DNA from 2 places in the Paenibacillus sp. V4I7 genome. Region 1 is predicted to be linked to the other one. Evidence: riboswitches for the same ligand, from Rfam matches in the RefSeq annotation. Region 1 holds a riboswitch; the other holds the start of a gene.
The links. Region 1 has a riboswitch for cyclic di-AMP ahead of QFZ80_RS32975 (resuscitation-promoting factor). Riboswitches for the same ligand answer to the same signal wherever they lie in the genome.

Region 1 (5,933 bases):
ATTACATACGGTAACTTCAACGGATTCGGTAAGGATATCGGCGTAGCTGTACGACACTCGTTTAAAGGCGTGGGATTCTTGATCTAATTTCACAATAAACACAGAAGGGTAGGTTTCTTCTAAAACACCAGAACGCTCGACAGTCTTTCGACGGCCACCATTCGCTCTTAACATGATCTTCTGCCCAACGTGGGGCTCCAAACTGCGTTTGATCTCCAACAGCGCATTTTTTGCCATTGTCAACTACCACCTCTTTCCTAGTTAATTATAACTCATTCAGACAGGCATGTCAAACGCGGTCAAATATTATATCAGCACCACATTCCTGTTGTCAACGGCATTTTTGCTGAATTTTCGAAATCCCTCTCTTACAGGTTGTCTCCAAAGTTCGCAAATTATTCACACTTTTCCACTAAAAAAAGAACACTTACCCAGTCAGCCCCCTCCAAGGAGTCGAATGATAGGTAAGTGTTGATATTGTATACCATATGTTTTGTCGATTCATGTTGTTTTTACATGTACTATAGGAATATTTAAACATGATCTTCCGTATGTTTAATACCCGGAACTCCCATGCGATAGCTACCTTTCGTCTCTACCCCACCTAATCCATCCAAACCTGTCACCGTCAAATCAACGATATCAAGCATGGATATGGTATCCTTCACGGAAGTATACGACAACTTAGCAGCGATACAAAGCGGATCTAAGGCATGAATGAGGATACGAGCAGGAGAACTCGCAAAATTAGCTCCAGCTCGCAGTAAGGCCTCAAAATGAGACTGACAAGCACCAGCCACAATAATCATGGAGTCCCGATTACGCTCATATTGCCTAGCGATCTGAACAGCATTCACGAAGTTTTGTGAATTCTTATAGCTGGTCAGATTGCTCGGACCTCCACCTTTACGTTGTTTAAGTATTCCGTCATGACCGGTAATGACAACAATGTCCGGCTTAATTTGTGGAAGCAGCCTATGAAGAGCATCCGCCATTTGTGCTTCAGGAATATAAAACCCCTCGGCAGGTACACGCAATTCTCCATAGATCTGCATACTTTTACGTAAGTAAGTAGGATCGCCGTCTAAGTGCAGCACTTTGCCAGGCACTTCGAAGTAGGTTTTATTGGTATTTTGTTTATGGTTTATAGAGAGTTGGTTCTTCTCCTGCAGCTGCACCTGGGATACCGCCAGACGCCGGAGTGATTCCCGAAATTCGGGGTGAACTCGATCGCGGATGATCCATAACATCTGTCGGATTTGAAATGGTTAAATCAACTAACGGCGCATCCGCAAGCAGCCTATAATCTACCCCTCGCAGGATAGCCTTCAGCTGCTCTATGCGCTCAATCTTAAACATGACGTCTCCGCCATAGGATTTACGGGTTACAAAGTCTCCTTGCCTCATCGCACAAATCCCCTCCTATGGGGTATCCTATGGCGAGACTAGGCATTTGGTGCGGGTTATTTGCAGCCGTGCGCGCGAAGAGCAGACGACAAGCGCGCGAACTCTTCCATACTGAGCGTTTCGCCGCGACGCGAAGGCTCTATGTTAATGCTGAGCAGCAGCGCTTCCAGCTCAGGCTTGTTTTCCTTAGTGAAGAACCGCGCAGCTAGGTTATTGTAAAGGGTTTTGCGCCGCTGGACGAAGGACGCCCCAACGACGGCGAAGAAGAAGTCCACGTCCGCCACCTCGACCGGCGGGGTTTTGCGCACACGCAGCCGGATCACGGCGGAGTCGACATTCGGCTGCGGCACGAAGACGGTGCGCGGTACGATCGTGACAAGCTCCGGCTCGCAGTGGAACTGCACGGCAATGCTGAGGCTGCCGTAATCTTTGGTGCCCGGGCGAGCCGCCATGCGGTCGGCCACCTCTTTTTGAATCATCACGACGATATTCTCCAAGGGAAGCTTCTCTTCGAGAAGCTTCATGATGATCGGCGTCGTGATGTAGTAGGGCAGGTTGGCGACGACACTGACGCCGTCCATGCCCTCGAAGTGCTGCCGGAATAGTTCTGGCAGGTCAGTCTTCAAGATGTCCCCATGGACGACAGTAGCGTGGGGATAAGGCTCTAGCGTCTCGTCCAGGATGGGCAGCAGACGCTGATCGATCTCGACGGCCAAGACGCGGCCAGCGAGCTTGGCCAACTGCTGCGTGAGCGCCCCAATGCCAGGGCCGATCTCAAGCACAGCCTTGTTCGGCCCGAGCTCTGCCGCCATGACAATCTTGCTTAGGATATTTTGGTCAATCAGAAAGTTCTGACCCAAGCTCTTCTTGAGCACCAGACCATTTCTCTTAATAATTTGTTTCGTTTTACTCGGTGTAGCCACGTCATCGGCTGTTACAATCACTTCATTGTTGGGTACATTCATGATATAGACCTCATTATCTATAGGTTCTGGATTTCACATTCTTCATTATCATTCAATTACTTAATAAACTCTGCCCAAATCTCATGCAATTTATTTCTACATGCATAGTCATGTAAGCTCATGAGAGCTTGCTGAATGAATACATATTTTCAGTTGGAAGTTGTTGCAAGAAGTGCAACAATTGCTGCTCAATTCCCGTCTGTACGAATAGAGAAAAATAGCCATTCTACTTATCAGCTTCCAAATGCTCCAAAGCCGCCTCAAATTCCTCACGAGAGATTTGAAACATCGCACAGCGCTTATAAAACTGCTTGCCATTGCAATAGCCAATCCCTAACGCTTTACCCACAATCAGCCGGCGAGAAGCCGCCTCAACATGAACAATCAACCCTGCGGCCATAAGATCCTCCATGGTCAGCTGTGAAACCGCACCATCATATTCCGTGCGAAGGCTCTGAAGAGCCTGACGGATCGTCTCAGGCGTCGCATTCTCGACGCCAATATCACCCTTATACTCCGCCTGCTCCTGCGTAATGAAGGCATGCTTGCAGCCAGGCACCTTGGCTGCTACAATCTTCCGAATCCGTTCACCTGCGTGATCTGGATCCGTGAATATAATAACGCCTCTGCGCTGCTGCGCAAGTGCAATACGCTTTAGCACCGCTTGTCCGATCGCAGAGCCGCCTGTTTCAATCGTATCCGCCTCTACCGCTCGGCGAATAGCAGCTGTATCGTCTTTGCCTTCGACGACAATCACTTCTTTTATCATAAGCGGTTCCCTTCCCAGTACGCAGAAAAAGAAGAGGGGTCCCCTCTTCTTTCGCCCAGGTCGTCACCTGGCAACGTATATATGACATTCTTCCCTCTGAAACAGACGTTTACACGTTAATTTTCAGACGGCTTTTTCGGTCCTACCACATACACGGTGTACCCTTGCTTCGTCCCGAATTTATTGGCATAACCATGATCTTCAAAGTAGACATCAATCATTTGACCTTTCACACCGCTGCCAATATCTTCAGCACGGCGGAAGCCAATGCCCTCGATGAATACCCACCATCCGAGCGGGATGACTTTTGGATCAACAGCAATCGTTCTGCCTTCTGACACCGTAGTCCCTGTATAGGTTTTACCGTAACCAGGTGATCCTTCGGATTTACCTGTGGATGCAACGCCTGCTGAATACGCAGTTAACTTCACATTCTTCAGGATTTGTTTATAACCAAAGGTAACACCGTTCTTCGAAACCTCATCCACACTAGGTGATGAAGACGAGAGAACAACCACAGGGTTTTTCGTACCTACGGACACAACTTTATTAATACTTTCTGTTTGTACTTCTTCACCCACAACTGCTTCCGCGACTAAAACACCATCTTCGAAAGTCTTTTCTTTCTTCTTCAAGAGTACGCCCTCTTTACCTTCTTGGACGACTTGCTCTTTGCCTTTGAGTAGCGATGCGTCGCTCTTCTTTTCCGTATCGAACGCAATCGGCTCAGTTACTTCCTCCGTCTCTTTTTTTACACGAACGATTTTGATTTCATCGCCCGAGCTCAGAGAGGCTGTCGGTTCGGGAGTTAAACGATCGTGCTCCCCAAGTGCAATATGTAAACGTTGCAATGCACTTTCTACCGTTCTTGCAGTTGTGTAAACAGTGGTGGTCTTTCCATCAGCAGTCAATTGAATCGGTGAGGCATGTTCGATGACAATTTTGTCTCCACCCTTGATTGTTGTCGTTGGCGCAGTAGAAATTTCATCGTGTTCACCAATCTTTATGGCTTGTTCATCCAGTAGGCGTTGCAGGACCCATTGCTTCGTATGCACAACGGTTTCTTGTCCATTCACAACCACGGATACGCTCTTGGTAGCCGTACCGTACAACAACACCAAAAACATGAAAGTCATTGCGATTGAAATTATGGCTAAGCTTAAAATCAAACGCAAGTTTTCATGCTTCCATCGCAATGCGAAGGACATGCTGGATGATCGTTTTACATGGGTCTCGCTAATAGAGATACTGCCCACTTCTTCGGTCCTCCTTCAAAGCCTCGCCGCCAGGTTACAGCATGATTAGATTTGACGCGACTAAGGTTTTTTAGTTTAACTTAACGTGTTCGCCATCAGCAGTACGGTGCTAAACCGCTGCCTTCTGGTCGTCCCACACCAGTTTGCCTATTCAACATTCATATGAATTCCGGGCAAATATTAGTCGTCCGAAATGTGTATAGCCCTTTATGAAGACAAAAAGCCAGCAAGAAGAGGACTCTTCTCGCTGGCTTAGTTTGTATAGTAAAATACACAAATAGCACGCACGACAATCGTTACCTCTCTTACGCTTACGAGGTTAGCTGACGGATTCGGACGTGAGAGTCGCCCTACTAAGAGCATACGAAGTATACTCAAAGATTCACCCCTGTTACTCACTCTGTTCACTCAAGAAGCACGCTTCTTCAGCTTACAGTGGTTCCCCCGTTCCCATAAATGGAACTCAGCGAATGGAAAAATGGCAAATTGGTTATTAAGTTATTATGAAAAGTATATTACGCTGTTAATCTTAACCTGTAAAGGGATTAACACCTACTAAAAAGGGCTAAATCGACTAAAATTCGCTTAAATGAACAATTAAATAGCTCTATTTCTACTTATATCTCACTTTAACGTACGTATACTAACTCTTTTCAACTTTTCACCCCAAAACTAGGCTTAAATTACAAATTTGTTTATAATGTTCGTATAGGAAAGTGATTCATAAATACCAATAATTTGCTAATCAGGGAGGCAATGAGATGGGCTCCATTCTACAAGTTGACTCTTTATATGGGGGATATTTACCAAAAAAACCCGTTCTTCATGACCTAACCTTTTCTATCCGTCAAGGTGAAATGATGGGTCTGATCGGACTTAATGGCGCGGGTAAAAGTACGACGATCAAAAACATTCTCGGCCTTCTTCAACCGCAAAAAGGATCCATTCGAATTAACGGTCTGACTTTAGCTGAAAATCCTTTGTCCTATCGTGCTACATACGCTTATGTACCCGAAAGCCCCGAGCTCTACGAAGAGCTTACGATCCGCGAACACCTTGAGCTAACCGCTATGGCCTACGGCTTGTCGAAGGACGACTATTTGGCTCGATCCAGCTCCCTTTTGGAGCAGTTTCAAATGAAGGACAAGCTGAACAGCTTCGCCAGTCATTTATCCAAAGGAATGAAACAGAAAGTCATGATTATGAACGCATTTCTGATCGAACCCTCGTTATATATTATCGATGAACCCTTTCTCGGCCTCGACCCATTAGCGATCCGTTCATTACTCGAATTAATGGTGAAAATGAAACATAAAGGAGCATCATTCCTCATCTCATCGCATATTTTGTCAACCATTGAAAAATATTGCGATAATTACGTTGTCCTTCATCGAGGTCGTATGGTTGCTCAGGGTGATTTAGTCGAATTACGCGGGCAAACCGAACTCCCTGGAGCGTCACTAGACGACATTTTCTATAAGCTTGTACAAGGGGACTCTTTATGAGCAATATGGATATCAACACCCGTGCCTTATG
Region 2 (5,933 bases), 1.2 Mb from region 1:
GTTTGCGGGATTCTCCCGAGTATTTGAATCGCTCACTTCTCATAGGACTAGAGCAAGCCGCTAAGCCCTATTCTCTGAAAGAGATTGGGATAACAAAGCTGGATAACGGAAGTTTAAAGCTCCAAGAAGATGAACTTCAAGATCAGATTAAGAACCATTCTAGTTCTACGTTAAAAAGTCTTGGCAGCCTAACAAACTTCGCCGTCACACTTTCGAATTCAATTGGACAATTACAGCAATTGCCTTCGGAATCGTTGTTCCAAATGTCACGTTCACAGCTTAAGCCTTACGGCCAATATCGATCTCATCTCCAATCTTATCTGCCGGTTCCGATGAGTGGACTTCTGCTAGATGTTCAGATGTGATTGAAAATTCAACATGTCTACATTTGCATCGTGAATACAAAAAACGACCCTCGAGTGAGCTCATGCACATGCATGCCCACCCAGAGGGTCGCTTTCTTTAGAATAGCTTCTTACCTAATACATGATCAAGTGGGATATATCCGATCACTCTACTATCCATACTATTATTTCGGTTATCTCCCATCACGAAAATATGATCGGCAGGTACCGTCCATTTCTTGTTTCCATTAGCTTTCATTGCCTCGTTAATGTAAGGCTCGTCAAGAAGCGCGCCGTTACGGTACATCTTGTCGTCCTTGAGCTCCAATTGATCTCCCGGCTTACCAATTACCCGTTTGATCCAGACATGTCTATCATCGCCCTTGGTAAATAAACTGATCAATGGGCTGTCTAATAGATCGTTCTTGAATGTTCTCTTAAGATCGACTCTGGAGTCGATAATAACAATATCCTCATATTTCGGTTCATAATTAAACGTATGAGAAAGCTTTGATACATACACGCGTTGACTGTCATGCAGCGTCGGATCCATGGAATGTCCCATAACCTTCGTTGATTGGAACACGAAAACACCAAGAAATACGACTAAAATAAACGAAATGGCAATGGAGCCAAACCAACTCCAAATTTGCTTTAATAGATTCATTCCTATCGCTCCCTTGTGACTAAATGCTATTCAGCCAAACCATGTTTAAAGGCATAGATGGCGGCTTGTGTTCGATCTTCCACACCTAGCTTGGCCAGAACATTGGTGACGTGAAACTTTACCGTCTTCACACCGATAAACAAATCATCGGCTAGCTCTTGATTGGATTTACCTTTAGCAATCAAGCGTAGCACTTCCATTTCACGATCGGTTAACTCCTCATGCGGCTCTGCTGCCGGCTTAGGCTGACGAAAGCGATTCATGATCTTGGAGGCGACCTGAGACTCCAGAATGGACTGCCCTTTAGCGGCCGCTCTTATCGCTTGAGCGATCTCGGAGGCGCGGGACGTTTTGAGCAAATAGCTGAAAGCCCCAGCTTCAATCACTGGATACATTTTCTCATCATCTAAGAAGCTCGTCAACACAATGACTTTGCAATCCGGGTAAAGTTGCAGCAGCTTCCTTGTCGTTTCGATACCGTCCATGCCTTCCATGACCAAATCCATGAGTACGACATCCGGTCGATATTCCTGTGCAAGCCGAATGCCATCTTGACCATTGCTGGCTTCCCCGACCACTTCAATACCATCCTCTGTGCCTAGAACAGCTGCTAGTCCGATCCTGACCATTTCGTGGTCATCGACAAGTAAAACCTTAATCAACGCGTCTTCCATTTGCTACTCCTCTCGTTAGAAAACTATTTTTGCCCTGCCATCTATGGTTAAAAGTTAATTTTCCACAACATATTCAGTGGTAGCGAGGATAGGCACACGAATCTCAATGCGTGTACCTCGATCAGGCGCCGTAATGATATCCACAGAGCCGCCGATTTCATTAACCCGCTCCTTCATGGACACTATACCATACGATGTAAGCTTTTTAGCATCTAATTCAAAACCGACTCCGTCATCGCGTATCGCAAGACGAACACCGTCATGACGGTGCAGCAGCTTCACTTCCAGCTTGTTCGCCTTAGAATGGCGCAGAGCATTAGAAAGCGCCTCTTGTACGATACGGAACAAATGATCCTCAATCCCCTTATTCAAGCGGATATCTTCGTCCATATCCCAAGTAATCGCCATGGGCACTTTTGCCGCAAGCTCCTTCAGAAGCTCAACAAGTCCTTCGGACAGTCGTTTCCCTTCCAGATGAATAGGTCTTAGATGCAGCAGCAAGGCTCTCATTTCCGATTGGGCAACAGATGCCATCTCCTCGATGAGATGAATTTGCCGTTTAGCCTTCTCGAAATCCTTATCCAAAGTCCGCCCTACTGCTGTTGCCGTCATCGATATCGCGAATAATTGCTGGCTCACCGCATCATGAAGCTCTCGCGCTAATCGCTGTCTTTCTTCAATAACCGCAGACAGCTTTGCTTTCTCCGCAAGCTCCGCATTATCATTAGATAAGCGCTGTAGGGAAGTAACCTGCTCTTCCCACCGCTTCATAATACGGCCTAACTGATCACCCAGTCGCCCGATTTCATCTTCACCGTGTTGGAAGCCACCGCGGGCAAACGTTCCTTTTTCCAGCAAAATCATCGTTTCCATCATCGGTTCAAGCCTCCGAGTAATTCGGTTGCTATTCCAGAAGCCATACACAGCGCCAATGCCGCCTATAACCAAAATCGCCATAAATGTAAATTTAACGCCCTCTTGCCAGCTCGTAAATGGCACAATCAGATTGCGCGAATTCAAAAAATAAATGATCGCGCCAAACACAACGAAACTAAAGATGATCGATTCACTCATGCTGCGCCATATCATATTCGTTAATCGTCGTTTATAGCCGTCCAATTGGTAATGAACCTCCTCGAGATCTTTACGCGTGCCCAAGCGCACATTCTCACAATACTTTAATCTTGATATCTCCTACGATGTAAGAAAGCACAAGTTTCACGCGGTGATCGCAATGTTCATAGTTAGGGGACTGCCAAATCAGCTTATTCATAACCCCGGACTCACGCTCATTCGCAACTTGAATCTGCCCAAACGAGATGGAAGCCGTCACAGCGACACCGATATCCTCCGGCACTTTGATATCTACATCTCCTACTACGCCTTGCAGGATGACCGTGGTTTCCTTTTGCTCCAAAATCGCAAGTGAAAGATCAATGTAGGTTTCTCCAATAATGTACCAAGTTGAACTGTTGCGTAAAATCCAAGGCTCACGGCCTAAACGGACGCTATCCACCAATTTCTGCTTCTGCATATACGTGTCGTCTTTGTGTACTTGCTTCGATCGTATGAAAAACAAACCTAGCGAAATTAAAACAATAGAGAACACAATGGTAATGTGATCTCCGAATAAAATCACTGCCCCTATGCCGATCAGTACATAACCTTTGCGCTCTTTGCGTGAACGGACCCGATGAATGCCTAGCAAGATGAGGATAATGGCAAGAATGGGGAAAAAGCCTATCGTATGATCTAGAAGCAAAAAAAGACCGGCTCCAATCAGCACTAGTGCTGTATTGCGGTTACGGTTGCTTTTAGTTTCTTCTCCCATCGCTGCACCTCCTCTGGCTGACTTTTAAATTAGTTCATATAGATTCCTAGCATACCATAAGAATGGACGACCTCCAAGATGCAAATCCTTGCGCGGCAAGGCTTCCGCATGAATCATGGAGGTCAAGAGCTCCTGCGCCTAGTTATTAGGCGCTTGAGGGATAACACGCGACTATTTCTTGTCGCGTGGGTCGGTGTCACCGCTGGAGCGATGCTGCTGCCAATCCTGCTGGAACTTGCCGCGCAGCGTGCGCAGCTCCTGCTGAAGGTTGCCGCCGGCTTCCTTCAGCGTCTCTTGCGACAGGCGGCCCGCTTCGCGGAGCCCCTGCAGCGCTTCCCGGCCGAGCTCGCGGCCGGTCACTTCCAGCTCGCGCCAAGTGTCGCGAGCCTCTTTCTCGTGCAGACCGCTGCTCGGCGGCTGCACCCCCTCGGCTGCGTGCCCCGCACGCAGCCCGCGCAGTTCATCCGCGAGCGCCAGGCACACGTCCTGGCTGCTCGCGTACTGCGCGCGGTAGTGCTCGCAAGCGGCTTCCTCGCGCTGCTTCTCTTGCAGCGCGAGCCGCGCGAGCTCTTCATCGCCGGCGCGCATTGCCAGCTCGGCTTGCTCGCCGCGCAGCTGCGCCATCTCCTCTGCGTTCACACTGTGGCGTCGCAGCTCAATAGTTCGCTGCAGCGCCTCCTGATAGCGCTGTTCCAGCTTTTCTATCACGCTGCTACCCTGTTCATGATGATCGAGCTTGCCGGCCGTTTCTTGCCATGCAGCTTCTGCTATTTTGCCAATCCGATTCAATATGCTCATGAATTACACCCCCATTTTCTTATGTTTTAAAATTCATTTCGTTTCTTCAATAGATGAATACCGTACACCACTAAACATACAGCGAAAGCAATGGCGATGAAGCCCGATAGTTTAATGGTCAGTATCAAGCCGCCTAAGCCGGCGAAAAACCAACCAATTTTCTTCCCATTCTTAATGCCTACATAGCCTAATCCAAGCATAGCTGCCGGGAATAAAAATCCCATAAAATGAATATGACTGCCAAATTGATGCAGGCAAATAAGTATACCTGCTGTGATTAAAACCAAAGCCAACCCTTTCGATCGATCCATACTCATTCTGCTTACCGCCCCTCACGTGTTCTTCATGCTTCTATCGTACCTGAAACAGCTAAACGTCAAAACGGACTCGCGACTGTTTTTGTACCTAGACCTAAGTCCAGTACCCTCTAAGACCTCCATCCATATTTTGGCCGTTGTCCCACAAGGCCTCAAGTGCTAAACTATTTGAAGCCGAGTCCGGTGCACAGACAAAGTGTCGGTACGGGGGACGATTTACATGGGGTGAATATTTGCTCTTCATCGGAGCAGACTAGGGAGAACCTTCTTCCCGAACCCGTCAACTAACCTCGAAGGCTCATGAAGGAGGATTACCAATTGCATACAATTACTAAAGGGTTAACTAGCCTTGCTGTGTCTTTAACAGTGTTGGCAGGAGGCTTTCTTTCCCCATTTACGGCGAATGCCGCAGAGATGGATGTGAAAGTGCAAGTCAATGATAAACTGGTTCAATTTCCGGATGCTCAGCCTTTTTTGGATGAGAATCATGCTACCCAAGTACCGATTCGTTTCGTAACGGAGAAGCTTGGTTATGAAGTAAAGTGGCAAAAAGAAGGCGATGAGATCAAGGTCACGCTAAATAACAGCAAACATTCAATCACCTTAGTATCTGGACAAAAAGAAGCTGAAATCGATAGCCACCGTGTCGAGATGGACACACATGCGGAATTCCAAAATGGACGCGTATACGTGCCTCTTCGTTTTCTAAGCAAAGTATCCGATATTCCCGTTCAGTGGGACGCTAGCAGCAAATTAGCTATTCTAAGTAAAGATGGCAATAAGTATGCGCCAGATTATGAATTGTTTAAATCCACTGCCTATTCAGCAGATCCATCTGAGAATGGCGGCTACGGAGCTTTTGATTATATGGGTAATCCACTAAGTATTGGAACCGTTGCTGTAGATCCCACCGTGATTCCTCTAGGATCTAAGCTCTATATAGAAGGTTATAATTTCAACGGCTTACCTGTAGGCGGCATGTATGCTTACGCGACAGATACTGGCGGTGCAATCAAAGGCAAGCGTCTTGATATCTTTATCCCAGGATCCAAGCAATCTGTGAAGAAGTTTGGTATCCAAACCATTAAAGTGTACAAATTATCCAATTAAAACGGCTGAAAAAAAAGCTGGTTTCTGAGATTTACTTCTCAAGAAATCAGCTTTTTTTATTTAAGGTGGAAAAATCAGAAAAGCTGCTCTCCCATCATATAGTGACGAGAAGAGCAGCCTGCAGTTACTTAAACTTGATTTTTAGGGATACCATTTAAACTTGGGACGTAATCAGGTGCCTCGTTGCTCGAT

Region 2: linked by a shared signal. The riboswitch ahead of QFZ80_RS27400 (stalk domain-containing protein) and the one ahead of QFZ80_RS32975 (resuscitation-promoting factor) in region 1 are both predicted to bind cyclic di-AMP.

What each region holds. Positions count from the first base shown of each region.
Region 1 covers NZ_JAUSZD010000002.1:7,038,213-7,044,145, forward strand. The annotation lists gene veg (biofilm formation stimulator Veg) at 1-237, opposite strand, end outside; partial or broken gene yabG (sporulation peptidase YabG) at 534-1,407, opposite strand; gene rsmA (16S rRNA (adenine(1518)-N(6)/adenine(1519)-N(6))-dimethyltransferase RsmA) at 1,464-2,372, opposite strand; gene rnmV (ribonuclease M5) at 2,599-3,141, opposite strand; gene QFZ80_RS32975 (resuscitation-promoting factor) at 3,258-4,397, opposite strand; cyclic di-AMP (ydaO/yuaA leader) riboswitch at 4,691-4,876, opposite strand; gene QFZ80_RS32980 (ABC transporter ATP-binding protein) at 5,159-5,902, shown strand; gene QFZ80_RS32985 (ABC transporter permease) at 5,899-5,933, shown strand, end outside.
Region 2 covers NZ_JAUSZD010000002.1:5,847,785-5,853,717, forward strand. The annotation lists gene QFZ80_RS27365 (hypothetical protein) at 1-365, shown strand, start outside; gene lepB (signal peptidase I) at 463-1,011, opposite strand; gene QFZ80_RS27375 (response regulator) at 1,038-1,685, opposite strand; gene QFZ80_RS27380 (sensor histidine kinase) at 1,740-2,804, opposite strand; gene liaF (cell wall-active antibiotics response protein LiaF) at 2,854-3,516, opposite strand; gene QFZ80_RS27390 (PspA/IM30 family protein) at 3,688-4,314, opposite strand; gene QFZ80_RS27395 (LiaF transmembrane domain-containing protein) at 4,341-4,631, opposite strand; cyclic di-AMP (ydaO/yuaA leader) riboswitch at 4,794-4,945, shown strand; gene QFZ80_RS27400 (stalk domain-containing protein) at 4,950-5,741, shown strand; gene QFZ80_RS27405 (hypothetical protein) at 5,870-5,933, opposite strand, start outside.